Regions from separate parts of the Rummeliibacillus sp. NPDC094406 genome, predicted to be linked through region 1. Evidence: riboswitches for the same ligand, from Rfam matches in the RefSeq annotation. Region 1 holds a riboswitch; each other region holds the start of a gene.

Region 1 (10,935 bases):
CCAACCTAGTGTATTATGCCCTTCTACAATGGACTGATTAAACTTATCATTTGTAATAGCTTTAAATACTTTCAATGTTCCTAATGAAGAAACTGTCCAATCTTCTAGAAAATCCTCTACTTTACGATACATACATTCCACTCCTATTTGAAGATAAGTTTTATATTTTTATCATATCGAAGAGATAATAGACATGCAATTTTAATGACAACTTGTTTAATAATTCAACCATTTAAATTACTCTCTCCATGTGTTGAGTGCAACTTTATGCTAAAGCATTTTGAATATGTGCTAGGTGATGTTTACCATGCCATGCATAAATGCCAATACTTTTTTCCACTGTTGTAATGCTTGAAACAGGATGAAGGAAAGTTCTTTTCAACTGTTCTTCAGTTAACTTTTGAAGCAAATAAGCCCATCTCTCATGAAGGCTTTCGATAAGATGTAATGATACCGTCATAGGCAAACTATAATCCGGTAGCTCTGCCCATTCCGCCTCTTCATAGGGTTTAATCGTTGGCATTTCCTCTGTAATGGCAAGTTTCATTCGAATATAACCATTCATATGGCTATCCGCGAGGTGATGCACAAGCTGGCTTACTGTCCAGCTATTTGGGCAATATGTTCTATTGAGATCTTCTTCTCTTAGATCTTTAACAACTTCTTTTAGCTGTTGTGGTAATGAGTGGATTTCTTCGATCCACTGCGCAACTTGTTCTTTTGAAATAATATCATCATATTCGAACTGTCCAATTGGGTATCTTTCATTGATCATTTATCTTTTCCCTCGCTTTCTTGCTTTAATATCTCTAAAATCTCTTTATGCTTCTGTGCTAAATTTAATAACTTAAAACTTCCGGTATGTAATAGATTCATGAGTGTATTTGTTTCTTTCCATGCTAAATCATACTGAGCCTGATCAATTTCTCCATTTTGTAAAGCCTCTTCTAATTCATCTTCATCTAATAGAAAGGTCTTTTCTGAAGGTAATACCACGATATCCAAATATAAATCATCCATATAGGGTATATCGTTTTCTTCACCATTACGGAGGCAAATATCAACATATGTATATACGATATTGCCGTTCCTATCAAATGTAGTGGTTATTGCGTGATTGCTGTTACTAGGAAACTGCTGTAACCACATATAGCCATCATCAACAATACATATATTTTCTTCTTCATGATTCACATAGAGCGGGCTAGCTACTTTAACCATATCGAGTAATGCGATATAGCCTTTAAATTCTTTCGTATCAAGATAAGATTGTGCATAACTCTTTTGTAAAATGCGTTTCCAATCAGGTCGATTTCCGTACTTCCTCTTTAGCATGTCTATACACTCCTTTCTATTTTTCCTAATTATACACCATTGTATTTTCGTGAATAATAAATAACTAAAAATTCAGAAATAAAATGGACTATCTTAGAAAGAGATTTTCTAGATAGCCCTTTATCGAAGTAATTATCACTTCAATTCTATTTATTTAATAAGTAAACTCTAGTTTTTCTTTTACATAACTAATTTTTAATTTAGTCTTCTACACTTTCACTAGTGGATACCAAAAATATAACTGAGTTTAATACGAAGAATATAAAGGGCTTCATAGCGATCTCTAGACCTTGCCCAACCATTAAATGTGTGGATGTAGCTCCAACCATCACAACTGCTAATGCTCCACTCGAAATCGGCACAAAACCTTTCTTCCAAAAACCTATTAATAAGCCTATAGCTGATGTTACTTCAACTGCTCCTACCCCATACATGATGATCTTTCCATAGCCATACACTTCAGTAAAATTTTCTACATGAATTGGATTGGCAGTTAACTTCATATAACCAAAATACATAAACGCAAGACCTAGCAAAAATTGAATTAGACCAACTGAAGACTTCTTTAAAATAGCAACTCCTCCTTTATCATATATTTCTTTCTACTACATATCATAGTCTCGTAGTATTACGTTTAGAAGTAGATTTATCAAAAAGTCATAATTTCAAAACAGAAACTAATTTAATATTTTATTGATGACGGGAAATTCATTTTTTAAGGAGGCGATCGAAAGAAATATGCTTATATATCTGCCCTTATTTATTTCCTTTGGATTTATACTTTTTCATGTAAGTGTAAGTATGAAAAGAATCTTTTGGCTTAGTTTTGTAGCTACTTTTGTTTATACAATATTCGTTTGTTGGATTGGTCCTCATTATGAGTTTACTTTTATATTGGGCTTAATCTGTATAATGTTTTGGTTAATGGTCTTATCTGTCTTCATCACACGTTCTCATTACGATTAAATAAAAGTTTGCTTTAATGATTTTAAAAAGGATAAAAAGCGCTCTAATAGAAATCATTAGAACGCTTTCCTTTTATTCATTTTTACTTGAGATCGCAGATCGTTACTTTATGTAGATGGTAGTTAACGCGCCATATAGAATACTTAATTATTCAAGGCTATCGTTAATACTTTGATTGCATCCATTACTTCTTTCATATTTTCTTCATTGTTCATATTGTTTCTAGCATGAAGAAGAACTGGTCTAACTGATTCTACGGAACGACCGAAGTCGTACATCCAGTCATATCGTGGAACCATCCATATGTGAAAATGATGTGTTGTATCTTCGTTATAAAAATAATAAACGTATTCGATTCCTAAAACTTCTCTTTGAGCTTTTCTTATCTTAGATAATAAGTAAATATAATCAATTTTTTCTTCTTCCGTTAATTCATCAAAGCATTTAATGTGACGCTTAGATGCTAAAATAATTAAACCTTTAATCGGATAGGCAACATCTTGATGCGCATGAAAATATTTAGTTTCTGTTATGACACCTCCATCAGGCATAATCTCTCCACTTGTAAGTGCACAGCTTAAACATTCTACTTGAACAACCTTTCCATTGGATAAAATTATTTCTCTCATAGCGACCTCCGTAAAAGTGATTTCATTAACAATCATATATTCCCACAATATTTCGCTTATTTTATTATCGTTAATTTCTACCATTTATGTATCTTTTTTATTTAAAATAGCATAAACTAATGTTATTAGTTAATTAACTAATTAAATTAGTTTTCGGAAGGAGTACGCCATGAAAATCACGAAAAATGATTATATATTTCAGTTATCCTTTATGCCTAATGTATTTCCGGTGAACTGTTATCTGATTGAAGAGACGGATCGACTTACTCTAATTGATGCAGGGCTTCCTTATAGTGCAAAAAGTATTATAAAAGCTTCACAAAAGATTGGAAAACCCATAGCAAATATCGTTTTGACGCATGCTCACAATGACCATGTAGGTTCCTTGGATGCATTAAAAGCTTCATTGCCAAACGTTCAAGTAAGTATTTCTGCACGTGATGCACTCTTACTAAAAGGAGATACAAAACTTCTGGAAGATGAGCCTTCTTCTCCAATTCGGGGAGGGATTCCAAAGAAAATTCAAACGAAGCCAGATATATTGTTGAAAGATGGGAATCTTATAGGTTCACTCGAAGTTGTTACTGCTCCAGGGCATACGCCTGGCTCCATAGCATTATTGGATACTCGTAATGGTAATCTAATCGCCGGGGATGCTTTTCAAATCAGAGGTGGAATAGCCGTTTCAGGTGTTTTAAAACCTTCTTTCCCATTTCCTGCACTCGCTACTTGGAATAAACAAGTTGCGGTCGACAGTGCAAAAAAACTAATAGACCTAAATCCAAGTTTACTAGCTGTTGGACATGGGCAAATGATTGAAAAACCTATACAAGCGATGAAGCAAGCAATCGATGATGCTTCGCGATTATTAAAAACCAAATAATAGGAAGTGATTAGGAGGTGAAGAAAAAATGGCCCCTCGCATGAAGATAGATTTTAATATTGTACTTCAAAAAGCAACTGACATCATTGATGAAAAAGGGTTAGATGAACTATCTCTGAGTTTATTAGCTAAAGAATTGCAAATCCGTCCACCTTCCTTATACAATCATGTGAATAGTCTTTCAGAATTGAAACAGGCCTTAGCTATTCAAGGGCTTAAAAAGCTTTATCAATACATGCTACATGCTGCAATAGGGACATCGGGAGACGATGCAATCCGCAAAATTAGTGAAGCGTATGTTCAATTTGTAAGAACACACCCAGGTCTTTATGATGCTACAACTCGATTTCCAAATCCTGAAGATTCAGAACTACAGCATCAGCAACAATTAATCGTTGATCTAGTGATGCAAGTTCTCGAAGCCTATGGTTTACAAAAAGAAATGGCAGTTCATATGGTTAGAGGATTACGTAGTATTCTGCATGGTTTTACGTCAATCGAACATATGGGTGGCTTTGGAATACCATTGGATATTGATAAAAGTCTATCCATTTTAATCAATACTTTTATTGAAGGAATTCACTCGATAGCTTAATGTTCTGAAGACTAAATAGAAAGAGGTATGAGAATGGTCTTTTTAACAATTCTTGAGATGATGAACTTAGGATTACGCTTTATATTAGAACTTACTGGTCTTATACTTTATGGTTACTGGGGATTTCAAACGGGGAATACCCATATTCAAAAAGGGATACTCAGTATTTCAATTCCTTTAAGCATCGCAGTAATCTGGGCTTTGTTTGGTTCTCCAAAAGCCAATATTCCTCTACCTGCAACTGCTCATTTCATATTAGAAATGATAATTTTCTTATTGCCCGTCCTGCTATTAATTAGCTTAGGAAAAGTAGCAGTAGCGTGTGTATACGGATTGATATTCATACTAAATAAAATATTACTTGTATTCTGGCATTCATGAATAATAAAATACTTAAACTTAAAACATTTAATAACACTTTGAATCTATATAATTCAAAGTGTTATTGAAATGGATAATAATTATTTTTTGAAGCTGTTTTCTTTTATAAAGAAGAAAAAGACTGAATTGTCGCCTTTCTATTAGGACTTTCACTAATGGCTGATATGACGGCAACTCCATCTGCTCCTGCTTGCCGTACTTCATGTGCATTTTGCTCTGTAATTCCACCAATCGCGACAAGTGGGAAATCAGGATACATGACTCTTGCTTGGTGTAAAAATGTTACACCTGCTGGCTTTTTCGCATCTGATTTTGATTTTGTTTCATAAATTGGTCCAATGCCAACATAATCCGCTCCACCTATCACTGCCTTCTCCATTTCCTCTTTCGTATGCACAGAGATCCCTACAATTTTGCCTTTGAATTTTGTTCGAATTGCTTCAAGAGCTATATCATCTTGTCCTACATGCACACCATCTGCATTAATCTTCAAAGCAAGATCAACATCATCATTCACAATAAAGGGAACATTGTAATGCTTACATAACGTTTGACACGCTATGGCAAAATATTCTAAATCATGCTCTTTTAACGCAGCCTCCCCTTTTTCTCGTAATTGGAAAATAGTTACTCCTGCTTTTAATGCTTCCTCAAGTACCTCTAAAGGGCTATCAATACAATTTCGTGTTCCCATAATAAAGTAAACAGCTAAATCATTTCGTTTCAATGATTGTCACCTCGCAAACTCCATTTTCCTTTTTATATGCAAAGTGATTTGTTGGGCCATGGCCGTGCCCGATATTTAAAGGATTTTGTATCGCTAATTGTACAAATTTCTTTGCTTCAATGATCGCTTCACGTAAATCATAACCCTGACCTAAAAATGCTGCTATTGCAGATGAAAATGTGCAACCTGTTCCATGTGTCTGCTTTGTATCAATACGCTTCGTTTGCATTGAGAATGATGTGCCATCTTGAAAATAAACCGTATCAATCGCTTCTTCACCTTCTAAATGACCACCTTTCATCACAACGCAAGAAACGCCCATATTAAGAATTATCTTTGCGGCTTTCTCTATATCTGCAGCAGTTCTGATCGTGTTCCCACTTATTACTTCTGCTTCAGGAATATTTGGCGTAAGTACAGTAGCAAGTGGCAGTAGTGAACTTTTCAAAGCTTTGATGGCTTCTGATTGAAGGAGAGATGCACCACCTTTTGCAATCATGACTGGATCAACAACAAGCTGGATTTCTTTATCCTTTAAGCTTTGAGCAACGGCTTCAATTATTTCTGCAGAAAAAAGCATACCTGTTTTGGCAGCTTTTACAGGTAAATCTTGCATTACTACTTCAATTTGTTGTTGTACAAATTCAGCTGTTGCAGGGAAGATCCCTTCTACCCCTAAAGTATTTTGTGCAGTTAGTGCAGTAATAGCGGATGTACCGAAAACACCTAACTCTTGAAATGTTTTTAAATCAGCTTGGATTCCTGCCCCTCCACCACTATCAGAGCCCGCTATTGTCATCACAATGTCCATTATTGTTCACCTCTAGAGATATCGTGTAATGCATTTAATACTTCCACTTGGAAAGAGCCTAGTGGACCTGCAATAGCTGCACGCTCTGCAACAGCTTTATAATCTTGTAAAACATCATGAAGAACAGTTAAAGGATTGCCTTCTACAGCTAATGCCGCACTACAAACTGCACTAAGTAAGCAGCCTGTTCCTGTCACCTGCGTCATTATTTCATTGCCTCCTCCAATGGTATAAGTTTGCTCGCCATTTGTTAAGATATCTGAAGGGCCCGTTACAATGACTAGACAATGATATTGACGTGCTACTTGTTTCGCTACTTGTTCAACATCGATTTCTCCTTCTCCACTGTCTACACCTTTTACTTGCCATTTAACACCTGCAATACTTGCTAGTTCCCCGGCATTACAACGGATTAAGTCAAATTTCACCGCTTCCAGTAATTCTTGAACCGTTTGTTTACGAAATGCTGTAGCGCCTACACCAACAGGGTCAAGGACAACGGGTATTTCTTTCTCGTTTGCTTTACGACCTGCAAGAATCATTGCTTCCTTAGTTCGACTGTTAATGGTTCCAATATTAAGTAATAAGGTAGAGGCATTGGATACCATTTCTTCGACCTCAGATGCTTCATCTGCCATTACAGGTGAAGCACCAATTGCAAGAAGCCCGTTAGCTGTAAAGTTCGCTACAACATAATTCGTAATACAATGGACAAGAGGACTTGTCATTCGAATTTTAGATATACTCATAATTGACCACTTCACCTTTCCAATCTTCTAAAGTCCAAGGCATTTCCCAAAACTTCCATTCATAATAGCAACTTTTCTTGAAATGAGATTTCAATAAAGATACTTTTTCAGGTTGTTCTTTTGCAAAACGATTCATCATCGACTTTTGCAATTCAATTTTTTCTTTATAATCCGGATCACTGTACATCGTAATCCATTCTTCATAAAGTTTGACACCTGGTTTAGCGTCTTTGTATTTTTCTCCAATTTCTTGATACAACCAAGGGCATGGGAACATGGCTGCAAATGCTTCAGCAACATCACCATTATGAGCTGTATTGTACATATGACTAACGTAATTGTACGCGGCCGGTGCAGGTTCAAATGTTTCTAATTCTTGATCAGTTACACCAAGCTCATGGAAAACTGTCCGATGCAATTCCAGCTCAGCTTCATTAATATGACGAGCTGTTTCTAAAAAATAAGCAATATCCTCATTCGTAATTGCCTTTGATGCAGCTATCGCTAACACTTTTGTATAATGCTTTAAATAATAAGCATCCTGCATCATATAAAATTTGAATTTCTCAATTGGCAGAGTTCCTCCAACTAATCCCTTTACAAATGGATGTTCAAAACTACCTTCCCAATAAAAATCTGTCTCTTTTCTTACCTCTTCACAAAATGTCATCCTAAGTCCTCCTTGTAGTGGACGTAGACGCAAAAAAAGTCTCCATGCTAAACATAGAGACTTCATAGTGAATATTGCTCCCTACGTCAGTATTAACTGTCAGGTTCTAAGGGTCAGGTTTTAACCTTCTCAACACAAAAGTGTCCCCCCGCACAAAAATATTTGGTTGGTAACAAAAAAGCTCTCCAAATCGGAGAGCTACTGTACAAAAATCATGCATTATTATGCTATGTACTTTGCTCCCTACGTCAGTGTTAACTGTCAGGTTCTAAGGGTCAGGTTCTACCTTCTCAACGCATAAGCGTCCCCCCGCAAATATTTAAGTTGCTATTATCGTAGCATTTCTTACTCAGCTGCTCAAGGATAAATTTATCCTTTATTAGTCACCAATGCCAGGGGTGTTCATTAAGACAATTCTCCAACCATCTGGATCTTCAATTGTAACGCCTGATTCTTCCCAGTATCCGTTCTCTGGTGAAACTATATCATATCCCATATTCTTCAATCTATTTTTGATATCTTCAATTATTTTACGATCAGGGATATAGAAGACGAGTAGGTTATCCTTTGTTGGAGCTGGACAAGGACTACCATCTATATGTTGAGTAAATTCCAAATGATAGTCAAAACCGGGAAGCCCAATCATTATTCCTTTATATCCCCTATGCCCTTCAAATGAGCCAATCGTTTTCAATCCTAATCCTTTACAATAGAAATCTACAACTTTGTCGAGTTGATCCGTAGGGCGTGCCACTCGAATTTGCGCTACTTTCATTTCATTTGGCCAATTACTTTCCATTCCTTCATCCCCTTATTTTCATTCTCAAATTACTAATTACTACCATAATTATAACAAGGGGGTAATCGAGCATACCTTAAGTAATTAGACTGAATTTGAATTAAACAATTTAATTCTATATTCCACTTTGGAATTAATACACCCTTTATCAGTCATATCTCTACTATCAAATTCTCTGTTATCCTCATCTAAAGGAGATGATCAAATGAGAGAATGGAATGCAGTTTTATATGATAAAAAGCATGATTTCGTTTCAAAATTTGGCGGGAGTTTAGTCGAATTACTAGCACCACAAAAAGAGGAAACAGTCTTAGATTTAGGCTGTGGTACAGGAGATTTAGCAAATGAAATCACAAATCAAGGAGCTATTGTGCATGGCATAGATGCATCGGAAACAATGATTTATCAAGCACAAACAAAATATCCACAAATACAATTTTCTGTACGAGATGCTACACAAATAGATACACATCATCAATTTGATGCAGTTTTCTCCAACGCCTCATTACATTGGATCAAACAACCTGAAATGGTTGTCCAAAATGTTTACAATGCTTTAAAAACAAATGGTCGTTTTGTTGCTGAGATGGGTGGCAAAGGAAATATTTCTTCAATCGTGAATGCGATAAAACAAAGCATGGATGAATTAGGTTATACGTATATTGAAGATTATTTTCCTTGGTACTTTCCAACCGCAGAGGAATATAGTGAATTATTACAACATGCAGGTTTTCAAGTAAAGATGATGACATTATATGAACGTCCAACCCCACTTATTGGAGAAGACGGTATCAGAAATTGGCTGCAAATGTTTAGTAATAATATTTTTCAGCATTTATCTGAATATCAAAAAAATAATGTTGTTCAATTATGCGAAAAGATTTTAAAACCTCAGTTATATAAAGAACATACATGGATTGCTGATTATTGGAGACTCCGTTTTGTTGCAGTTAAATAGACGAAATAAAAGGCATTTCTGTTAATTTGAAATGCCTTTCCTTTTTGAAGCGAAACTTCCATCAGTGGGGGTTTTACAATCCGTTAATGCAAGGTAAATTTCCTTGCTACTTTCTAGAAAAGCCTGAATATCACTAGATATGTATTTAGAAATAAAGTAAGTTTGCGAGGTTATATGTTCAAATAAATTTAAAGACCGGATACAAAGGGTGCCTCCCTCTTTTTGCACAACACTTTGTGGTAAAAATGCAATGCCCAGTCCTTGCTTAACAAAGTTTTTGATAACTTCTGTTTGGTTAACTTTCATACTTTTATGTGAAGGAAATTGGCTTATAAGCACATGTTGAACGGCTTCCCAATAAGGTGCGTACTCATGTGTTAAAATTATCTCGCTTTTTAATAATTCGGTTGGCTCTACTTCACTTTTAGAAGGTGAGATGACTAATTGAATAGATTCATCCGCAATCATTTCAATTTGTAAATCTCGTGTAGATATTATTTTCGATAGACCGATATCAATGGCACCACGATAAGCAGCTTCCCCTATTTCATTTGAATTTAATAATTCAATCGATAACTGAATATGCGGCTTGTTTGCATTAAAATGCTCGATGATCCTAGGCAAAGTTGAGTTGGCAATCTGTGGGGCTACACCAATTGTTAAATTAGACGTATAACCTTCCAAAAAGGCTTGGGTACTCCATAACGAATCATCAAGCATTTCAATTAACTTTTCAGCTTTTTCAAAGAAGTAAGCACCCGCTATATTTAATCGTACTTTTTTGCCACTTCGTTCAAATAAGGGTGTTTGTAGTTCTTTTTCTAAATGATGAATATGTTTTGTTACAGTCGATTGTGTTAAAAAGCGTTTTTCTGCCGCTTCCCCAAAGTTCTCTGTTTTAGCTGCAACTAAAAAAGTCCTTAACCATTCCGTTTCCATAAGCACTTCTCCCATCAACAGTATTCAAACTATAAAACTTTTTGAAGCTCAATTTCATCTCTAATTGGAATACCGTCATTCCCTACAAGCGGAATTTCTGGTTTGTATTTTCTCGCTATTTGTACTGCATTGGGGTAAACCTTTGTTAAATGATATCCTCTCTTTTGGTAAAACTTTAATGCATGCAAATTATCATTTGTTGTAATTAACGTAACGAGTTGGCAGCCCTTTGCTAGAGTTGTTTTTTCAACCTCTTGAACAAGTATTGTGCCAATTCCACGATTCTCTTCGATGCTATCTAAAGAAATAATCTCACATTTTTTACCTCGAAGAATATATGTGACGAGTCCAATGATCTCGTGTTGATCATTAAGAAAAACATATCCATCTAATTGGCTGCAATCATATATCCCTGATGAAATAACCATTTCTGTAGTACCCCAATGTTGAATAAAGAAGTTGATTACTTTTATCTTTGGATATTCTTGGAGTG
Region 2 (10,935 bases), on a different contig from region 1:
CGTAAAGTTTGGACAATTTACATGTTCTTAGTATGGTACAAAAAATATTTCGGCTAATTATTCCTTTAGCTTAAAAGGGGATTGTCAGCGGTGTTTAAGAGAAGTAAAATGCCTCGGCATTTGCTCCTCTTTTGCTTTATAATGCTTTTTTTAAGTATTATAAGTGGCTGTTCTAGTATTCTACCAGCAAAAGAAGAGGAAATGGACGAAGGTATCAAAGTGCTTATTGTTGCATTTGGAAGCAGAGAACCTATTCCGGACATGAAAGTTAGTGTACGTGATTTGGACACGGACAAACTCGTTACAACTGCAACAGGTGATTCTGAAGGAGAAGTTACGCTAAATGGTTTAAAGACAGGTCATCGTTATTTATTTGTCCCATCATCTAAAGATAATTCTGATGTTTCAAAAGAGCCAACTAGTGTAGCGAAGGTTGTTAATGTAAAAGAAGATACTTCTTATGTCGTCCTTGAAACATACTATCAAAAGGAAAATCAACGACTTGATGTACCTGTAATTTTACAAAATCCACAGCTTCCTCATGGATGTGAAATTACAGCGATGACGGCCGCCTTCAACTACTATGGTCTAAATCTAAAAAAAACACAGATGGCAAAAAAGTATTTACCAACGAAAGAAGTTATCGATAAAGATGGAAAGAGAATTGGTCCAGATCCAAATAAAGCTTTTGCAGGAGATCCTGCAAATGAATTAACTGGTACATATGCCTTTGCCCCTGTTATAACAAAAGCAGCAAAAAAAGTAGCACATGACTATAAAACCGATTTAAAAGTGACCAATCTTACAGGTGCAAGTGAAAAGAAAATAATAGATAAAGTGCAACATGGTATTCCTGTAATGATGTGGGTAACGCTCGATTTATCAAAGCCGAAGAAAAAAGAAGGTTGGTATATTGAGAACACCAATAAGAAACCTAAAATGTATCTCAATTTACATGTCGTTGTCCTAACAGGGTATGAAGATAACAAAGTCATTGTAATGGATCCATTACATGGCTATGTTTCACATGATGCGACAAAATTCTTCTCAAGCTATAGAGATATGGGCTCTCAAGCTATTGCAATCGAGAAATAAATGAGAGATTATATAATTATTTGATGTTTTTTGGGGCTAAGCTATCTGATTTTGAATATATTCATAGAAATTATTTCTTTAGATAACCTTTTGTGAAAAATAATAAAGAAAGTGGGTAGGAATAGCGAGACTTCTGAGGAAAGACAAGTAAGAAAGAACCCGGAACGAACAAAGTGAAGCCGCTGAAAAAGCAAAAAAGGATACATTTTTTAAATAAAAATCTTATAAAGCTAACTTTGTTGAAGTGGAATCAGCGAAGACTCCTGTGGGAAAGCGAGACAGGTGAGACCCCGCAGATAGCGAGGTACGAGCTATCGAGGAGGCTTACCGCTCGCCCGCGGAAAGCGAAGCTGATTCCACTTCAGGTAAAATCAGATTTTTACTTTAAATTTTTGCATTCAACTAGTTTTTCAGTGACCTCAACGAAATTGAGTGAGGATTCTTTCTTGCTTTTCAGCGAGCGGTTTCTACCCATATTAGTTTACAAACGAAATCTTGAATAATCTTGGATATATTGAATATCAATTTCAAGTTGAACAAAGCCTTAAAAATTACCACATCAAAATAAGACATCATTCGTTTATAAAGATAAAATATGATAAACTAATGGCATTAAAATAAGTACAAAATAAGTGAGATGATAAGAGATGGCAGAACAACCATTTTTACCAATATTAATCGGATCAGATATGAATGCATATGGTATGGCACGTGCTTTTTATGAAGCATATGGAATCAAAGCAATTGTAGTCGGTCGAGCACATTTAACACCAACACAAAATAGTAATATTCTACATTTCAAACAAGTTTCAAACTTAAAAGAAAACTTTGTAGAAGAAATGAAAAAATTAGCAAAAGAGTACGAGCAAAAAGACTTACTACTAATGGGTTGTGGTGATGATTATGTCAAACTCATTATTAAAAACAAACCAGCTCTTGAACAATATTTCACTGTTCCTTACATCGATGAATCTTTAATGGATCGCATTTTACTGAAAGAAAACTTCTATAAAATGTGTGAAAAATATAACTTCAGTTATCCAAAAACGGATACTTGTACGTATGAAACATATGAGAACTTCCAAGTGAAAGTTGAATACCCAATCATAATTAAAGCATCCAATTCAGTGGCTTATTGGGCTTGTGAATTTCCGGGTAAGAAAAAAGTATTCATTGCACATGATGAAGCTGAAAAGAATGCCATCTTAAAAGCAATTTATAGTTCGTCTTATAAAGATCACTTAATCATCCAAGAATTCATCCCTGGTGATGATTCATATATGCGCGTATTGAATGCATATGTTGCTACTGATGGTAAAGTGAAGCTAATGTGTTTAGGTAACCCAATTCTTGAAGAACATTCTCCAGAAGGTATCGGTAGTTATGCAGCAATCATAACTACATATGATAAAGACTTGATGGACCAAGTGCGTTACTTCTTAGAAGATATTGGTTTTACAGGTATTGCAAACTTTGATATGAAATACGATTATCGTGATGGTAAATATAAACTATTTGAGATTAACCTTCGTAATGGACGTAGCAGTTATTATGTAACCGCAGCAGGCTATAACCTAATGAAATATGTTGCAGATGACCGTATGTTACATTTGCAACAAGAACTAACTTATGCGGATAACGAACACTTGTGGAGTATCATTCCAAATGGTGTATTATTCAAATACGCACAAAACACTGAGCTTAAAGCAAAAGCTCGTAAATTAATCAAAGAAGGTAAAGCAACGAACTCATTGTTCTACAAAGAGGACATGAACTTCAAACGTTGGTGCAAACTAACATTGAATAGCTTGAATTATTACCGTAAATACAAAAAATATTTTAACAATAAAGGTCTGTCTTAGAATGGAAAAGAAAGTACTTGGTATTATTGGTGGTGTTGGACCGCTAGCAACAATGCTACTTGGCGAATCGATTGTCCGTAGAACGAAAGCATTTAGTGATCAGGAGCATATGCATTTTATCATAGATAATGATACACGTATCCCCGATAGAACGGCATATATTTTAGATCATTCTAAACCAAACCCTCTCCCAGTAATGGTTGAGGATGCAAATAAGCTAGCCGATGCGGGAGCAGATATGATTGTAATCCCTTGCAATACTGCGCATAATTTTTACGATGATTTACAGTCAAATTCGAAAGTTCCCGTATTGCATATGATTCGAGAAACAGCGAAAAAAGCACGCCAATTAAATGCAAATCGTGTTGGTGTACTTGCTACGATCGGTACATTAACTTCCAATTTGTATCAAGAGGCTTTGATGGATGAAGGTATAGAACCTATTATTCCAGATGAAGTAATGCAAAAAGACATTATGACAGTGATATATGACTATGTAAAAGCAGGCAAAAAGATAACGTCAGCACAATGGCAACCAATCGAAGCAGCAATGAAAAATGCAGGATGTGACCACATTATTTTAGGCTGTACAGAGCTATCTGTTGTGAATAGAGAGTTATCGTTAGATGATTCGTATATTGATGCACTTATTGTATTAGCGGATTGTGCGATTACTAGTTGTGGTTACGAATTATTAGACTAATCATTGAAAGACCTGTCCTTTCTATAAGGGACAGGTTTTTACATAATGTAAATTATTAAATATAACTGAGAGAAGGTGTGGGAAACAATGTCATTCTTAACTTTATTGAGTGAAGATTTACAAAAAAAGTGGACTTTCCCATCCACAATGCCAATCCAAGATCAAATGATTCCGGCACTATTAGAAGGAAAAGACGTAGTAGCTGAATCCCCAACAGGTACAGGAAAAACATTAGCTTATCTATTGCCGATTCTACAAAAAGTTGATGGTGCAAAAAAAGCAACGCAAGCACTAATCGTTGCTCCATCCCAAGAATTATGTATGCAAATTGTAGAAGTTATTCGTACATGGACTGCCGGTACAAATATTACGGTTGTTCCATTAATTGGTGGGGCAAACCCACAACGCCAAATCGAAAAATTAAAGAAAAAACCAACCATTGCAGTTGGTACACCAGGACGTCTAAATGAGTTAGTTAAAGAGAAGAAATTGAAGTTACATGAGCTGACAACAATTGTTTTAGACGAAGGGGATCAACTACTAAGCCGCGATTACCGTGTCATTGTAAAATCATTTATCGATGGTGCAGACCACGAACGTCAAGTTGCAGTCGTATCAGCAACGATTACCGATGAAATCGAATTAGTGGCAAAACGTATGCTCCATGATCCCATACGTTTTCAAGTAAAAGTGGATGAAACATTAACAGGCAGTAAGGTCGTACATTCTTTTGTAAAACTCGAAGAACGTGATAAAACAGAATTTCTACGTAAATTATCACATGTATCAGGAGTTCGAGGACTTGCATTTATGAACAATTTAGACCAAGTTTTAATGAAAAAATCTAAGCTTGAATTCCGCAATGCACCAATTGTGGCACTACATTCTGAGATGAAAAAGGAAGAAAGAAAAGCTTCATTAGACAGTTTCCGAAAAGGTGAAGCTCGTATTCTAATTGCAACAGATGTAGCAGCAAGAGGACTAGATATAGATGGATTAACGTATGTTATACACGTGGCTGTTCCATATACAAGAGAGCAATATGTTCATCGTTCAGGCCGTACAGGACGTGCAGGAGCAGATGGTGAGGTTATTACATTACTTGCATATCATGAAGAACAAGCTTACCATAAACGCCTTCGTGAATTATCAATTAAACCAGTTGAAAAAATATGGTCTAATGGCCAACTTATAGAAGGTCACGCAGAAAATAAACAAGTTCGAAAACAAACAAAGCCAAATGGTAATTCAAATGCGCATAAAACATCTAAAAAAAGAAATGAAAGTAGTTCATTTGGAGCTTCTTTCAAAGATTCAGGAAAGAAAAAGTACTTTGCAAAGAAATCTAAGAAGAAATAATTAGAAGCGAGGTAATTAATGATGACATTTAAAGAAAAGCTAGAACAATTTGCTGAGTTAGCAGTAAAAGTTGGAGCTAATGTGCGAAAAGGCCAAACTTTATTGATCAATACAACGACAGATACTATTGAATTTACACGTCTAGTTGTAAAAAAAGCATATGAAGCAGGCGCTAGTCGTGTAACAGTAAATTTCTCTGATGATGTAATCAATCGTGCTTATTTTGATCATGCACCAGACGATGAATTTGCAAAATTTCCCCGTTGGATTAGTGAACAACGTGATGAACTCATCGAACGTAAAGGTGCATTACTATGGATTGATGCTGCAGATCCAGATAATTTAACAGGTGTTCCTGTAGAAAAATTATCAGCTCATCAAAAGGCCTCTGGAAAAGCTTTAGAAAATTATCGTGATGCTGTTATGAACGATAAAATTGCATGGTCAATCATTGCGGTTCCTTCAAAAAAATGGGCTGCTAAAGTATTTCCTAATTTGAAAGAAGAAGAACAAGTACCTGCATTATGGGAAGCTATCTTCAAAACGGTACATATCGGTGAAGGGAATGTCATTGATAACTGGGACCAACATTTGAAAAACTTAGATACACGTGCTAACCTACTAAACAAAAAACGCTATGCAAAATTACATTACACAGCACCAGGTACAAACCTAACAATTGAATTACCAGATAAGCACATCTGGTGTACAGGTGCTAGCTATACTCCAGATGGTACTTCATTTGTTGCGAATATGCCTACTGAAGAAGTTTATACAATGCCTTCAAAATATGGCGTAAATGGTTATGTTTCAAACACAAAACCATTGGTGTTCCAAGGTAATATTATCGATCAATTCAAAATCACATTCGAAAATGGTAAAATCGTTCAAACTGAAGCAGGTGTAGGTGCAGAATTGCTGCAAGAACTAACAAAAGCTGATGAAGGGTCTCAATATCTTGGTGAAGTAGCATTAGTACCGCACGAATCACCAATTTCAGCTTCTAATATTTTATATTACAATACTTTGTTCGATGAAAATGCATCCAATCACTTAGCAATTGGAGAAGCGTACCCAACATGCTACGAAGGTGGCAGTACACTTACAAGAGAACAACTTGAAGAAAAAGGCATCAACACATCCATTACACACGAAGACTTCATGGTCGGCAGCGGCGAAATGGACATAGATGGTATCTTACCAGATGGAACAGTAGAACCAATCTTCCGTAAAGGTAGTTGGGCATTTTAAACAACAATCTAAAACTCCGCTCACAATGAAATGAGCGGAGTTTTTATTCTTTAAAGGTTATTTGAATGAAAGTAGAAGAATCTTACCAACTAATTATGATAATAACGCTGAGAGGTGCTAAAGAAACTCTAAGTGGTACTGAAAAACTAAAAAATCGCCTCAAGGATCACAACCCCAGGGCGATTCATCATCAAATTATTTCTTTATAGGAGTCTTCTTCTTTTTAGCATCAATTGCTTTAATGATGATTGGATAAACAATTGGAGCTAACTTAATAGCTGCTTTTACAACTTTTCGTACTTGCATATAGTAGCACTCCATTCCAGAAACTTTTCTATTTCAGACTATACCCATAAAATTGTACTCTTAAGCTCTAAGTACTTTAATTCCTTGAATAATATTCCAGATAAAAACTACAAGTGATATTATTACTTCTACAATCACAAAAACAAACCATAAGATTACTAAGAATGTACCGTTACCAGATGATTCATTCATAATGTTCATTTCATAGCTGAAAGGGCTTGCCGCTATGGTAGCAATAAATATAATTACTCCAAAAATAGTAGGAATAATTAGCAGTAGATGAGAGATAAATGCACGTTTTGCATGCCTTTTTACATCTTGATCTGTAGATACAAAATAGACGATTAATGGTAATATAAATCCGGCAAAAAATATACTAAAATAACAAAGGGCTGACAGTATGCGATTATTATCCAATAATGACACCTCCATTTATTATACATACGCATAATAATGGGCAAAAGATTCGAGTTATACTTCATTTATTTTAGCGTTTTAAATCAATATTTAAACATTAATCATAGTAAAATTTTTAAAATCAATCCCTTAAAGTACTTCTTTCCATCTTTAATGTGTCGAATATAAAAATGCAATATCTTTTTACAGATAAACTGATTATCTAATTTTTTGGGCAACTAACATTGAAATACAATATTTAGTTAAGTAAAATAAATGTGTTCAATAAAATTTAATGATGTATCGACCACAAGGGGAGCCGTAATGGACGGCTGAGAGTGAACCCGAAGTTCTAACCCTTTGAACCTGTGAGTTAATACTTGCGTAGGAATGTGGATAGAAACCGACTTATTTCGATGTCAGGGCTATCCTGATGTCGTTTTTTTATGGTGAAATCTCTAATGGAAAGTTTCCTAGAATAGGCTTTGGGGCTTATGTGATCTACATCGGGACTAAGGAGGATTTGAAAATTGAACAACAAAAGATTATTAATGATGGTTGAGATTGCTATTTTTGCAGCAATCGGTCTAGTTTTAGACCAAGTATCCTTTAAACTATGGCCACAAGGTGGTTCCATTAGCCTTGTAATGGTGCCAATTGTGTTGATGGCATTTCGTTGGGGTACAATAGCAGGTCTTATAACAGGACTTCTAGTGGGAGGATTACAAGCAATAATGGGGGGCTATATTTTAACACCTCTACAAGGTTTTATTGATTATTTCTTTGCCTTTACTGCAGTTGGTTTAGCAGGAGTGATGAGAAATAGAATAATCAATGCAAGCAAAAAGGAAAGCAAAAAGCAAATGGTAGCATATATTGCAATTGGAACATTTATCGGGGGAATGTTACGTTATATTGCACATACTGTATCAGGTATCATCTTTTTTGCAGAGTATGCTGGCAAACAAAATGTCTATTGGTATTCCATTATCTATAACGGTTCATATATGATTCCAGCAATTATTTTAACGATTATTGTTGCAGCACTTCTATTTACATCTGCACCTCGATTATTAGAACAAAAACGATAGAACTACAAGTCTAGCCACCAAAATATGGGGGCTAGACTTTTTCATAAAACTTTTTTAAGAATAAATTCTGAGTCACAAAGTCATAAGTATATTATTAAATCTCTAATTAATATGGTAATCGTAAACATTTTCAAAAAGTATAATATGATAGCAATAGAGTCCGTAAGCAAAGGTTTTATAAGAACGGCTTAACGTAAAATTGTGGTATAGTTAAGTGTAGATATTTAATTAGAAGGGATCGTTAGAAATGATTGCAAAAACGCAAGCAGAAATAGATGCTTTATTGAAAGCTGGTCGTGCAATGGCTGAAATTCGAGATGCAATGAAAGCCGCAACAAAACCAGGTGTAACTACTAAAGAATTAGATGACCTAGCTGGTCGCCTATTTGAAGAAAAAGGTGCTGTATCAGGGCCTAAAGCAGAATATGATTTTCCAGGATACACTTGTATCAGTGTAAATGAACAAGTTGCACATGGTATTCCAAATCTTCATAAACTAAAAGCAGGTGACTTGATTAACATTGATGTATCAGGTCATGTTGACGGTTATTATGCAGATACGGGTATTTCATTTATCGTAGGAGAAGTTGATTTACCGGAAGTTCAAAAAATCTGTGACGTCGCTCAAAGTGCATTTGACCGTGCGATGACAAAAGTAAAAGCAGGTTCTCGTCTAAACCAAATCGGTAAAGCTGTAGAACGTGAAGCACATGATCATGGCTTAGCGGTGATTATGAACTTAACTGGACATGGTGTTGGCCGTTCACTACATGAAGAACCACAATACGTATTAAATTATTTCGATGCCTGGGAACGTACAATTCTTAAAGAAGGAATGGTTTTAGCAGTAGAACCATTTATCTCACAAAAAGCAGAACACATTGTAGAAGCAGGTGATGGCTGGACTTTTATCACTCCAGATAAATCACTTGTAGCACAACTTGAACATACAATCATTGTAACTAATGGTGAACCAATTATTACAACAAAAATTGATTAAAAAACACCCTGCTAATTAGCAGGGTGCGGGAAGCTCTCTGAACGTAATTATTCAGAGGGCTTTTGTTTTTTTATAAAAATAATACCGACCACTAATACACCACTCAAGAAAAGAGCTGCAGTCGTAACAAGCAATTCTTCAAAGCCATTTTTAAATGCAATTCCAATATAAGCCCAAATATAAACGATAGGGAATAGTATATCATCATAATGGAATCGTAAATGCAATGCAATCGCTGTTCCACATGTAAGCATAATAACGGCCCATAGTGGATCACTAAGCCCTAAGACGTTCCAATGATTATGAGTAAATAGAAAGGCAATATTCATAAAGGTTACAATACTAACCCAAGCAAGATACATCGAAATTGGTAATCGTCCGCCCCATGAACGATGCCAAGCAGGATATGTAAAATACAAACCTGTTAATGACAGGAGCATTAAAATGATTGCCACAATTGACCATGTGAAATATTCATAATGCCACAAGTAAATCCATAACATATTAAATAACGAACTAGCTACAAATAAGACTATTTGCATTAAACTAATATGATATTCATTATGGCGATTTTTCCATAATAGATAAATCCAATAAGCCAAAATAATATAAATAAATACCCTAATAATATAAACATACCCTGCTGGACTAAATAGGACAGTATAGCTGTTGGAGATTTCACTTGTTGTATGACCATTTAGTGGAATTATATTAGCAGCTGTACTAAATACAATCATTGCGATGTAAACAATTGTAACGACTAACAGTCTGCCCAATAAAATCTCCTCCTTTAGATTAGATTTCTAAACAAATCTAATGATCGATTACAAGTTGTTAAAAACTAAAATCATTATATAAAATCAGTCATCCTTAAGTATACAATCGTTTTGCTCTAACAACAAATACCATTTTAGTGAACTTTGCAGTAATATAGTAATATGGAAGAAAAAAGGGAGCAGATAAAGATGACCAAGCGCATAGAAAATATGAATATAGACCAACAGTTAGATGAAAAGATTTCCTACAAAAAAGAGTTAAAAGAGCTACAATTCGAAATGCTCAACATTCAGCAATTCTTATTTAATCATAATATTGGCTTAATCATTGGGTTTGAAGGTATGGATGCAGCGGGAAAAGGTGGGGCTATAAAACGTTTAACGCAACGTTTAGATCCACGTGGATATGTGGTACATCCAATTGCTGCCCCAACTCAAGATGAATTAAAATATAATCACCTATATCGTTTTTGGAAACGACTGCCTGCTCGTGGCCAAATCGGAATTTTTGACCGCACATGGTATGGAAGGGTTCTTGTAGAACGTATTGAGGGATTTGCTTCTAAGGTTGAATGGGGACGTGCTTACGAAGAAATCAATCAATTCGAGAAATTATTAACGGATGATAATTTCATCCTGATGAAGTTTTGGATTCATGTTTCAAATGAGGAACAGTTAAATCGATTTAAAGAACGTCAAGAAGATCCATATAAAATGTGGAAACTGACAGATGAAGATTGGCGTAATAGAGATAAATGGCCACTTTATATTGAAGCAGCTAATGATATGTTTGACAAAACAGATAAAAAAAATGCACCTTGGATCTTAATAGAAGGCAATGATAAAAAATATGCGCGTATTCAAGTGTTAAAGGAAACGATTAAACATGTAAAAAAAGAATGTGAACGTCGCGGTTTACAAGTTACAGATCCTGCTGAGGCTATAACACAAGAAGTGTAATAATAAACATCATTTAGCTGTATGAAGTAACTCAAATAGCTTCACAAGCTATCACAAAGGGTGGGTATGGTTAGTATGGTTTTTTTAGAGGGGCAGCGTTGTTATTTACGTACATTAGAAATGGCGGATGTGATGT
Region 3 (10,935 bases), on a different contig from region 1:
ACTTCGGCTACTGCCAATTAATGTAATACCTTTTTCAAGAACCATACGTGTATTAATCTCAATCGGGTATTCACTTACTCCTAGTAATGCAATTGATCCTTCCGGTTTTATCAGATCAATGATTTGATCGATGGCATACTGACTACCTTTACCACCTGCACATTCAAAACCATGATCGATTTCGTACCCTTCTGGAATATCGTTAATATAAATGGCTTCATCGCAGAATGAAAAATGATTTAGCTTATAATCTGTTTTACCGAAAACTGTTACTTTACAGCCTGGGTATAGTGTTTTCAAGAATAGGCATGTGATAAATCCTAGATTTCCATCTCCCCAAACACCAAATGAACCTCTACGATTAATAGCTTTTTCTTCAAAACGACTAATCGCATGTACAGCTACTGAAACAAGCTCTGTATAGGCAGCTACATTCATATCAATATCATCTGGTAACACAACAAGGCGATCTCGACGGATGAAAATATAATCTTGCATAAAACCATCGTAACCACTTGATCTAAAGTGACTTGTACTTAAATAATTTTCAGCAACATACGGGTCGTCTTCAACCGGTTTGTTTGGAACCATCACTACTTTTGTTCCTACAGGAAATTCGTCTTTCGGATCATAAGCTACTTCTCCAACACCTTCATGAATAAGTGCCATTGGTAGCTTTTTCTTCAGGGCTTCTTCGCCACGAGTACCTGTATAATAACGTTGATCTGCTGCACAAATTGATAAATTTGTTGGACGAACAACAACTTTGTCAGCTGTAATAGAGCTATCTTTGTAAGTGACTTCAATTTGTCTTGGAGATACTAATCGATAAACTTGGTTAATCACTTATCCATACTTCCTTTCAAAATTGCGTTTGAAACACTTAAATCGTATGGTGTTGTCACCTTAATATTAAATGTTTCGCCTCGTACTAACTTCACTTGATGCCCTTTAATCGCGAAAATTTTACAAGCATCAGTTAAAACTTCTTTTTCTTCTTCCGTTAATGTATTGTATAGTTCTTTTAATTTTGTAATTTTAAATGTTTGAGGTGTTTGGCCTTGATACATATGACTTCTCACAGGTATAGACGAAATATATTCGCCATCTGTAGATTCAACGATTGTATCGACTGCACTAATAACTGTATCTACCGCATCATTAAGCAAACCTTCTTCAATATTTTGTTCAATGATTCGATGAGTTAAGAAAGGACGTACAGCATCATGCGTAATAATAATATCGTTATCGTCAACTGGAGCTATTCCTTCAATATTGCTAATGATATTCATAATTGTACCGTTACGATCGGCTCCACCTTCAATTACTTTTACTATAGGAAGATTTAATCCATACTTTTCTATGGTATCCTTTGTATGACGAACCCATTCTTTTGGGGTTGCAACGATAATCAAATCAATACGTTTGTTTAGTATAAATTTTTCAATTGTATGAACAATAATAGGTTTATCGTTTAAATGTAAAAATTGTTTAGGCATTGGGACATTTCCCATACGTGTACCCTTACCGCCTGCTAAAATACCAGCATATATCATGTATTAGCACCTCTTCTAAAATAATGTTCAATCATTTATTTGTAATTCTCTGCTTTGAATCTTGGATATGTCAAAGCTTATTATTTCCCAATTCTTTGTCGTATCGCCATTTATTTTAGCATATTTCCAATGTATGTTCTACTTACATTAGCCTTTCTAAAGTAATCGCTATCATTGATCAACCTTTATACGTAATATTATTCTTTTCCTCTATAATATACATTTGTGTTTAAATGAGATTCTTCTATAGAATAGACGGTATTGTTTTGAAATGGTTCATTTTTGAACAGAAGATGGTGTATTGGGAAATTTATTTATCTATTGAATCAATTTCATCAATTCATTTCGATTTTTAAATACGAACATATCAACCTATCTACTTTTCCATATTCAGATTTGGTTATTCATCTCGAAAAAAAGGTGAACAACTGATTCACGATAATTTCAAAATTCAAATGATAGAGCGACTATGTATGTTCAAAAAACATATAAAGCTATCTTCTAAATCCCCATCTTAAGCCCTTGATTTCGACTCAAAACATGTATTCGTATTAACGCACCTCAATCTGTTGCAATTTTCTATTTATATTAATACCATTAACGGAAAAACTCCGAGTTATTCCCCAAGCAGTAAATCGATTTATTCTGATTCCATAGAAGATTCAACTCGAAATTACAAATAAAAGCGATATTTCCATAAAAACTTTTCGACAAATTTCCACAATCTAGGAAACTGTGGATAAGTTTATACACATTATACACACCATTTTATTTACACTTTAGCATTTATCCACACAGGTTAATCACAATTTATCCACGGTTTCTTGTGGATAAGTGGCTGGTTGTCTTGTATTAAACAATTTGATAAATTAAGTGTACAACTTAGCAACTATTAATATATTCTTGCGTTTCATATATTAGAACAAAATCTTTTATTTACTTGGAGGTGAGATAATCAATGGAAACACTATCAGATAAACTATTAATCAAGGCATACAGTGACGCGAAAACTAATAATTTGAATTTTGACTTTATACGTTTGTTAGAAGACGAAATTCTTCGTCGTATCGTGGTAAAGTTGATATCCGAATCCAAAGTAGAAAGCATATCAACAATCAGCTCTTTATCAATAGATTCTAATGTAGTCAATGAATATTTTAACCTTGCCTGATACCTTCTCTGATTGTGAAAATGATTTGATGATAAATGATTAAAATTTTTTTGTTTATCTTCCATAAAGAGATAGATTTTTTTCCTTTTGTTATTTCATATGGTTATTAACAACTTATTAGGGATTTTATTATTTTTGTATGTATTTATTTTGCATTCTGCTTATTCTTGAATGAGTTTCCGGCGTACGACTTTTTTATCCATATCGAGAGAGTCAGCATATTCTAATTTATAGGCGTATTTCCCACATTGGTAATCATCTTATTAATTAGAAGGGGGATGTAAATTTGTATCCTTATTCAAGCGGCAATACCTCATATTCTTTAGGGCAGATGTATGGGCAACCATACTCTCAATACACTGCTCCTGTTCATTTTTCCCTTCAACAACCACCATCCATTTATGATAACCGCTGTAGATGTAAGGCTGAAGTCGATTTTTTAAATATGAATCGCCTCCTCTGGATGGAGCATGTCAATTGGACCCGATTAGTTATTACGAGTATCGTATTTAACTTACCAAATGCACAATTTGTTGTGGAACGTCTTTTAAGAAATGCGACAGACTTAGGAAATTCTCTCCGACCGTTTTACGGCGATCAAATTGCAGATCGATATGCCTCACTTATCCATGACCACCTAACAATCGCGGCAGAACTGGTAACAGCTGCTGTCAAAGGTGATACAGCGACAGCAGCTGCAAAAGAGAAAGAATGGTATAAAAATGGAGACGACATTATTTTGTTCTTAACCAGTATTAATCCTTATCTAAGTAAATCGGAAGTTCAAAAAATGTTCTATACCCACTTAAGCTTGACGAAACAAGAAGCCGTCAATATGATTCAGAAAAAATATAAAGAAGATATTGCTGTATTTGACCAGATTGTAATGGAAGCAATGCAAATGTCCGACATGATCGCAGAAGGAATCATCAAGCAATTTTATCCACTCTTTTACAGGTCTTGTTGATTGATGAAGTTTTGATGAGCGAAGTTGCTGTTTAAATATGCTAGATATTATTTAGCTTTCTTTTACCGGTAAGTAAAGGAAAGCTTTTTTGTATGTTGAAAAGTGCGCTATTGGGTGAGTTTCTTGGACATTACACATAAGAAATGGCGCCATCGAGTTTTCATGAACAGTACAATGTACTCGTTGCAAGATCCAAGGTGAGTGACCATTATATTGTCGTATAAGTTTCCCCATTACTTTCGTCCATAAATGATGGCGTTCTGTTAGCCAGTATTCTAATGGTGTTCTCAGGGTGGGTTCAAGTTTTGCCTCAACAGATGCAATCAATACCTCTGGATCCTGTCCTGTATGCTCACTTCTATTTTGAAAAGTTACTACATTTTGATCTATCTTCGAAGTCATATTCGCATAACGAAAAGGCAAGAAATCCCCAACTTTTGCAAGATGAGCAACGACCCTGTTATTGACATCTAAACTAAAAAAATATACCCCTGATTTCCCCTTATATTTCACATATGTTCGTACGTTTAGCTCTAAAAAGGTGTTTATGCTCGGAATTGGTGGCATAAATCTTGTTCTTAATTTCTTCATTTCAAAAAATACAATTCCCAGCCAAGCTCTATTCTCAAATGTATCAATCTCCAGTTCTAACGGAACATATTGCCGTATATCCTCTGGTGCAATCGGCCAATGAAGAAAATACACATCATGCCATTCTTGCGTCACCACCCAAGGTAGCTTACTCATCCTATGCCTCCTCTTAAAAAGCCAATTGAATTCAGTATTTACTAAGTTGGGTGGGTTCAAACAGGTGGCAATCATTCAGTTATTGGCTATGGAGACGCAAATAGTATTACTCGCGGATATAATTCGGAAATGCGCGAGTAAATTTGGGGAGAACGCGAGTGATTCCCCATATAAAAAAACTCCTCCAAATCAAGTGATCTAGAGGAGTTCTTTCTATATAAAATTAGTCTATGTTATAAAACCTTTTCGTGTTTTCATAGAGCACACTACCTACTTGTTCAATAGGTTGCTGCTTTATTTGTGCTATTTTTTCAATACTAGCTTTAATCATTTTGGGGTGGGTCATTTGTCTATCGAAAGGTCCTTCAAATGGCCAAGGTCCATCTGTTTCTACCATCATTTGTTCAAGTGGATAGTGTTGAACAAGACTTTGGATTTCTTTTTCATATAGAACGTCCGGCGTAATGGAAATAAAGTATCCATTAGCAATCATTCGATCTACAGTTTGTTTATCTCCTTTGAACCAGTGAAAATGTGCGGCAGATACTTGATGTTTTTCTAATAAGTCACAAGCCATTTTGGCATCTTCATAGACTGCATGTAAAACGATAGGTTTTTTGAGCTCTGCTGCTAAAACAATGAATTTTTCGAGTAAGTCAATATACGGTTGATAATTGATACCTTTTTCTTTATTTAAATAATAAGGTAACCCTACTTCCCCTATAGCAATCATATTCTCATTGTTTTCTTTAATCCATTGGAACAGCTGCTTTTCTTGCACTTCATCTGATAATGACTGTTCTGGATGGAAGCCGAAAGCGGGCAAAATGCGCTGGTCTTTATTTGATAAAGCCAAATTGTCTTTACATGATTGTAAACCCGTCGAAACAGCAATGACATGTGATACCTCATTTAGGTGCAATTCTTTTAACATTAACTCTTGCTGATCTATATTGTATTGGTCAAAGTGAATATGTGCATCGATGATCATTTTTACAATCCCTCATCTAATTCATCTTTTAATAGGTTAAAAATTTCCTGCTTCATATGAAAGAATTCTTCATTATTAAAGAGGCTCTCATCTCTTGGTCTCTTAAAAGGTACTATGATTTCTTCTTTCACCATCGTTGGTCGCTTCGTTAAAATATAAATTCGATCTGCCAAAAACAGTGCTTCTTCAATACTGTGTGTGACAAATAATATAGATTTACGATTCTCTTCCCAAACAGATAGAAGCCATTTTTGCATATTAATTCTTGTGAACTCGTCTAATGCAGAAAATGGTTCATCAAGGCATAATAGATTTTGTTTACTCAACATGGCTCTGATAAAAGCGACACGTTGTTTCATCCCACCTGAAAGTTCAATGGGATAGGCGTTTTCAAATTCTTCAAGTCCTACTTTTTTTAGCCATTCTTTCGCCTCTTGGATGTTAGGCTTTCCTGATAATTCTTGGACAAGTACCACATTCTCAAGAACTGTTCTCCATGGAAACAATGAAGGCTGTTGTGGCATATAACCGATTAATCCCCGCTCTCCATGAATAATTTTATTATTCAAAGAAATGGTGCCTTCATCTGGTTCGATGATTCCTCCGATTAAGTTAAAGAGTGTACTTTTGCCGCTTCCAGATGGACCAAGAAGTGCAACAAATTCCCCTTCTTCTACATGTATTGAGATATCTCTTAAGACTTCTGTTTCAGCAAACTGCTTCTTGACATGTTCAATAGTTAATAACAATTTTTTTCTACCTCTCTAGCTTGCCTTTTATGAATAACTTTTCAAGTATACGAATGAGGCCAAATAGGAGTACGCTTAAAAGCATGATAGTAAAGATGGCTACAAATACATGATCTGTGCGGAAGGATGCTTGGGATAGCGTCATATACACGCCGATTCCCTCTTTCGCACCTAACCACTCTGAAATAACTGCCCCCATGACACTGTAAGTTGCTGAAATTTTAAGCCCTGAAAATAAAGATGGAAGAGCATTAGGTAATTCTAATTTCCAAAACATTTGCGTTTTAGATGCCCCTGCCATCTGCATATAGTATTTTAGCTCAGGTGGCGTGTTTTTGAGGCCATCTAAAGCTGCTACAACGATTGGAAAGAAGCATACAAGCCCAATTACAATAAGTTTTGGCATAATGCCAAATCCAAACCAAATGATTAACAATGGTGCCAAAACAATGATTGGAATGTTTTGTGACAGAATAAGTAATGGGTACGTTACCTTTTGCACAACCGGTAATATATGTAGAATTACTGCTATTGCGAAACCTACTGCACTCCCAATAATCAGCCCTAATAGAGACAATTTTGTTGTTGCCAAAATATCAACCGAAAAGCTAGGAATCACCTTAAATCCTTCTGAAAAAATTTGTGATGGTGCTGGTAAAAGCCATGCAGGTGTGTCAGTGATTCGTACAATAATTTCCCATAGACCTAAAAGAAAGAGGAGGAGAACAATCGCCCCTCCATTGTTTCGTAACCATTTCATTTATCGGTATTTCTCCGTTAAGGTATCCATTGTAATACCCGATGGTTGGTAAAGAATTTTCACTTGTGTAATGACATTGACACATCCTAGTTCAACCATTTTTTCATTCATCTTAGTAATGATATTCATCAACTCTGACATTTCGCCTTCCATCGTTGTTTCAAGAGGATGCACTTCATATTTTATCCCTGATTCATCGATCACTTTAATCGCAGCATCTACAAAAGGAATCACATCTTCATATTTTTCTGTTTTTGGTATAATTTGAACACTGATTAAAGAATTAGCCATTTTCATTTCCTCCTACTGTGGTAAAAATTCATTTGTGAATGCTTTTTTAGCATCGAATTTGCCTTCTAATAATTTATTGTCACTCATCCAATTTGCATAGTTTTCCCAAACTTCAAGTTTTTGCTCTCCCCATTGTTTAGCATCATCTTGATATTTATCAGCAAGCCACTCTTGACTTTTCTTCACAAGTTTTTTGTCTAAATCTGGTGCTGCTTTGATTAAGATATCTGCCGCTTTATCTGGATTTTTAATGGCATATTGATAACCTTGAGAAGCCGCTTTAACAAAAGCTTTCACTGTTTCCGGATCATTTTGAATCATTTTTTCATTAGTCGCTAATACTGGAGTGTAATAATCCAATTTTTTACTGTAATCTGTTAAATACATCATGTTCAATTTTTCTCCGCGAAGTTCAGCTTCTATACCTGTCCATCCATAGTAAATCCACGCAAAGTCTACATCTTTTTTGACCATTGTAAAGTAGTCTGCATCTCCTGCATTGATGATATCAACCTTCTTCACGTCTGCATTTTCGGTTTTCATCAATGAATCGATTACGGCTTTTTCCACTGGTGAACCCCATCCACCGTAAGTTTTTCCTTCAAAGTCTTTTGGCGATTTAATGTTCTTCGCGATTGGTGATGCGAAACCAGATGTATTGTGCTGAATAATCGCTGCGATGGATACAAGAGGAACCCCTTGTACTCGTGCTTGTGTAATTCCTTCTTGATAGCTAACTCCAAAATCAGCCTTGCCAGATGCAACGAGTTGGTCTGCTCCTGTCTCGCCTGGTTGAATAATGTCTACATCTAAACCCTGTTCTTTAAAGTATCCTTTTTCTTTTGCAACATATAATCCAGTGTGGTTCGTATTAGGTGTCCAATCTAAGACAACTGTTACTTTTTTTAGCTCTTTCTTCGAGCCTGCTGCATTTTCCTTCTTATCCTTTGACTGACATCCTGCTAAAGCGAGTATCGCCACTAACAGGAACACATATAACTTTTTCATCTTATTTGCTCCAATCTCTGTTATTTTAACAAGTTCTATGTAAAGAAAAGAGAAAAAGAAAAAACGTCCGGAACCATTCCGGACGTTAACATACATTCTAAAAGATAGTCATTTGATAACCCTATTATTATCTTTAGCTGATGTTCCCTCCGCTGGTGTTAACCAGTTCAGGTTCTAAGGGTCAGTATCTATCGGATACATTCTCAGCTGGCATCACCAGCCCCCCTACATTCTTCATACATATGAACTTTTCACATTCATTATAACAAAAATTTTCGGAAATTGGGGAATGGCATAATATTAAGTGTTTTATATTAGAAGAGGTCTGCTAAAGGTATTGGTGTCACTCTTCAGGTTTTAGGTTTACTCACGTTTTCAAGAAATATTCACGCTCTGTTACGATTTACTCGCTCATTCGCACATTTTATTTGCGCTTTATTGAATTGTATTCGCATATTACATATTTTAAATCTTCCATTTGGAGAAATTAATGAATAGATTATCTAAGTTTAGATAAGAATTTCGTTGTGTTTCCGAGGAAAAGGGTGAGACGGTAGGAGTTTTATAACTAATATATAAAATTTTAGTTTTGCCTCAGTTTGCTTAATATTTCATTCCTTAATTCTAACATTTTATCTTTTGATGGATATGGATTTGTAAAAGTTAATGCCTTATCAATTGAAGTAAGTGCATGATTATATTCTTCTGAATTTAGGAGAGCTTCGGCTAAATAGTACCAATAATACGAGATATCGTATTTCTGCAATATTTTTTTGTTATAAGAAGCAACCTTTTTGAAATAATAAGGATAAACATCTTCTGCTATCGTAAGTCCTGATCCCTGATACCGATAAACATCAACCATATAGGCATCTCCAATATCATGAGTCCAAATCGCTAATTCAAACTGTCCATCTTTCCCGTATTTTCCAGGCATATCTTCCACAAACAACTTACTATAATATACGTAATTTGTAAGTAAATTAACGAAGTTATACATTTTCCATTGTAATAAAACCAGTTGTGACCAGATACTTTCTACTTGCCAGCCAATGACTAATGAATTTACACCTAGAGGAGTTAGTGGAACAGCCATTAAATCCGTAATTGCATATCCTTTACCTTTTATTTCTGCCATTGGATACCAAATATTATACGATTTTTTTAATAGTATAAGATAATTTTCACCTTGATATTTATAGGCAACAATTAATTCCTTTAACCGATCTCCATCTATATCTGCCAATAAAATGGCTGGTCTGTTGTTTGCATTTTGCAATTTCAAAATAGTGGCTGATGGTGGCAATATGCTTTCCAGCAAATGTTCAAATTCATTCATAATCTATCCACCCTTTCATAGTAGTGTATGCATAAATTGAAATGGGAGATAGTTAGGTGTGATAGGCAGTTTACCTAGTTTCATGGAATTTTTAGTAATATAGGTGATCTTCCATAGTTGGATTGAATTTTGCCTCATTTAGAATTGAGATAAAAAAGCCTCTGATCGTTAAGATCAGAGGCTTCTTTTATTATTTTGGAAGATTAATATAAAGTTTACCTGCAGCCTTTTGGAGTGTTTCATTTTGGAAGCTATCGACTGCTTTTACTTCGATGACTGCTCCATCTGCTACAGTTCCATCCGGTACAGTCCAGTAACCAACATAATGTCCTGCTGATTCTTCAGACATAGGCAGTTCTGTTGCGTTTTGTGCAGTATCGTTAACGTTTGTTAATGGCATATGAATGAAGAAGGATGTTTTTAAGTCTGGCTCGCTGTCAAATACAATTTTAACTGTCTTACCAGTTGATAACGTCATATCATTTGTTGGCGTTAAGTTTTCAATAACTGGTGCTGTATAATCTGCAGTTACAGTTACTTTTTTCGTCACTTTGTTTTTCGCTTTATCTTGAGCTACTACTTTGATTTCATTTACACCTTCATCTAAAAGTATACGAAGAGAGTATTTACCGTTCGTAACTTTTGCGTCTTTGCCATTTACTTTTACCCAATCAAGGTTTTCGTCAGCAATTGTTCCTTCAACTGTAGTAGTCTCACGGTTTGTTTTAGCACCATCTTGTGGACTATCAATTGTTAGGGTAGGGTTTATTGTATCTAGGATCACCTTAACAGATTCAGATTCACCTGTTACTTTTCCATTTAGTTTCGAAACTACTGAGAATGTGTTAGCTCCTTCTACTAATTTAGCTGGAATAGTGAATTTACCATCCGCTCCAACAACCGTTTTACCTGCTTCTTTGCCATTTTGTTTTAATGTGATTTCAGTCGTTGGTGAAGCTTTCCCTTCAACTTGAATGGATGATTCACTAGTTACATTACCAGCTACTGGTGAAGTGATTACTGGCGCGTTCACTTCATAGCTGACACGAGCACGAATCATATAGTTACCTTCAGCCACTGGTGATTTTGACCATGCTCCTGAAACGCTTTGATAACTTCTTCCAGCATTTTTGCCATCTTCATCTGTTGCAAGTCCAGGAGCATTTGGATTTGCATTTGTTTGGCGATATACCATGTAGAAGTCTCCGTTGACAGTAATATTGTTTTCACTTAAGTCAACAACTGTCCACTGGCCATTACGTAGGGCTGTTGCATTAAAAGGCCCTGCAAGTTTTTTACCAGGAGATCCATCAGCACCAGTTGCATCCCATACTTCAACAGCAAAGGCTGTTCCAC

Evidence for each region. A riboswitch is a leader RNA that binds a small molecule or an ion and turns the genes downstream of it on or off. The one in region 1 is predicted to bind thiamine pyrophosphate.
Region 2: linked by a shared signal. The riboswitch ahead of thiT (energy-coupled thiamine transporter ThiT) and the one ahead of tenA (thiaminase II) in region 1 are both predicted to bind thiamine pyrophosphate.
Region 3: linked by a shared signal. The riboswitch ahead of ACIQ4I_RS14080 (ABC transporter substrate-binding protein) and the one ahead of tenA (thiaminase II) in region 1 are both predicted to bind thiamine pyrophosphate.

What each region holds. Positions count from the first base shown of each region.
Region 1 covers NZ_JBIWGZ010000007.1:47,075-58,009, reverse strand. Annotated here, with positions in the region: gene ACIQ4I_RS16880 (DinB family protein) at 1-132, opposite strand, end outside; gene ACIQ4I_RS16875 (YfiT family bacillithiol transferase) at 266-775, opposite strand; gene ACIQ4I_RS16870 (ribonuclease FAU-1 family protein) at 772-1,335, opposite strand; gene ACIQ4I_RS16865 (DoxX family protein) at 1,536-1,871, opposite strand; gene ACIQ4I_RS16860 (HIT family protein) at 2,445-2,930, opposite strand; gene ACIQ4I_RS16855 (MBL fold metallo-hydrolase) at 3,100-3,813, shown strand; gene ACIQ4I_RS16850 (TetR/AcrR family transcriptional regulator) at 3,842-4,408, shown strand; gene ACIQ4I_RS16845 (YrdB family protein) at 4,442-4,789, shown strand; gene thiE (thiamine phosphate synthase) at 4,893-5,516, opposite strand; gene thiD (bifunctional hydroxymethylpyrimidine kinase/phosphomethylpyrimidine kinase) at 5,503-6,327, opposite strand; gene thiM (hydroxyethylthiazole kinase) at 6,327-7,076, opposite strand; gene tenA (thiaminase II) at 7,063-7,746, opposite strand; TPP riboswitch at 7,808-7,906, opposite strand; TPP riboswitch at 7,970-8,067, opposite strand; gene ACIQ4I_RS16820 (VOC family protein) at 8,126-8,545, opposite strand; gene ACIQ4I_RS16815 (class I SAM-dependent methyltransferase) at 8,751-9,503, shown strand; gene ACIQ4I_RS16810 (LysR family transcriptional regulator) at 9,525-10,442, opposite strand; gene ACIQ4I_RS16805 (GNAT family N-acetyltransferase) at 10,472-10,935, opposite strand, start outside.
Region 2 covers NZ_JBIWGZ010000008.1:37,367-48,301, reverse strand. Annotated here, with positions in the region: gene asnB (asparagine synthase (glutamine-hydrolyzing)) at 1-57, shown strand, start outside; gene ACIQ4I_RS17880 (C39 family peptidase) at 202-1,095, shown strand; gene ACIQ4I_RS17875 (carboxylate--amine ligase) at 1,743-2,957, shown strand; gene cuyB (cysteate racemase) at 2,959-3,660, shown strand; gene ACIQ4I_RS17865 (DEAD/DEAH box helicase) at 3,748-5,019, shown strand; gene ACIQ4I_RS17860 (aminopeptidase) at 5,041-6,270, shown strand; gene ACIQ4I_RS17855 (magnetosome magnetite crystal formation protein family) at 6,637-6,993, opposite strand; TPP riboswitch at 7,275-7,380, shown strand; gene thiT (energy-coupled thiamine transporter ThiT) at 7,503-8,063, shown strand; gene map (type I methionyl aminopeptidase) at 8,311-9,063, shown strand; gene ACIQ4I_RS17840 (tryptophan-rich sensory protein) at 9,111-9,839, opposite strand; gene ACIQ4I_RS17835 (polyphosphate kinase 2 family protein) at 10,029-10,799, shown strand; gene ACIQ4I_RS17830 (GNAT family N-acetyltransferase) at 10,875-10,935, shown strand, end outside.
Region 3 covers NZ_JBIWGZ010000005.1:50,411-61,345, forward strand. Annotated here, with positions in the region: gene ACIQ4I_RS14035 (ribitol-5-phosphate dehydrogenase) at 1-846, opposite strand, end outside; gene ACIQ4I_RS14040 (IspD/TarI family cytidylyltransferase) at 843-1,556, opposite strand; gene sda (sporulation histidine kinase inhibitor Sda) at 2,515-2,727, shown strand; gene ACIQ4I_RS14050 (hypothetical protein) at 3,059-3,694, shown strand; gene ACIQ4I_RS14055 (YqjF family protein) at 3,746-4,441, opposite strand; gene ACIQ4I_RS14060 (TatD family hydrolase) at 4,665-5,432, opposite strand; gene ACIQ4I_RS14065 (ABC transporter ATP-binding protein) at 5,435-6,181, opposite strand; gene ACIQ4I_RS14070 (ABC transporter permease) at 6,189-6,941, opposite strand; gene ACIQ4I_RS14075 (thiamine-binding protein) at 6,942-7,232, opposite strand; gene ACIQ4I_RS14080 (ABC transporter substrate-binding protein) at 7,245-8,240, opposite strand; TPP riboswitch at 8,368-8,477, opposite strand; gene ACIQ4I_RS14085 (hypothetical protein) at 8,824-9,579, opposite strand; gene ACIQ4I_RS14090 (S8 family serine peptidase) at 9,770-10,935, opposite strand, start outside.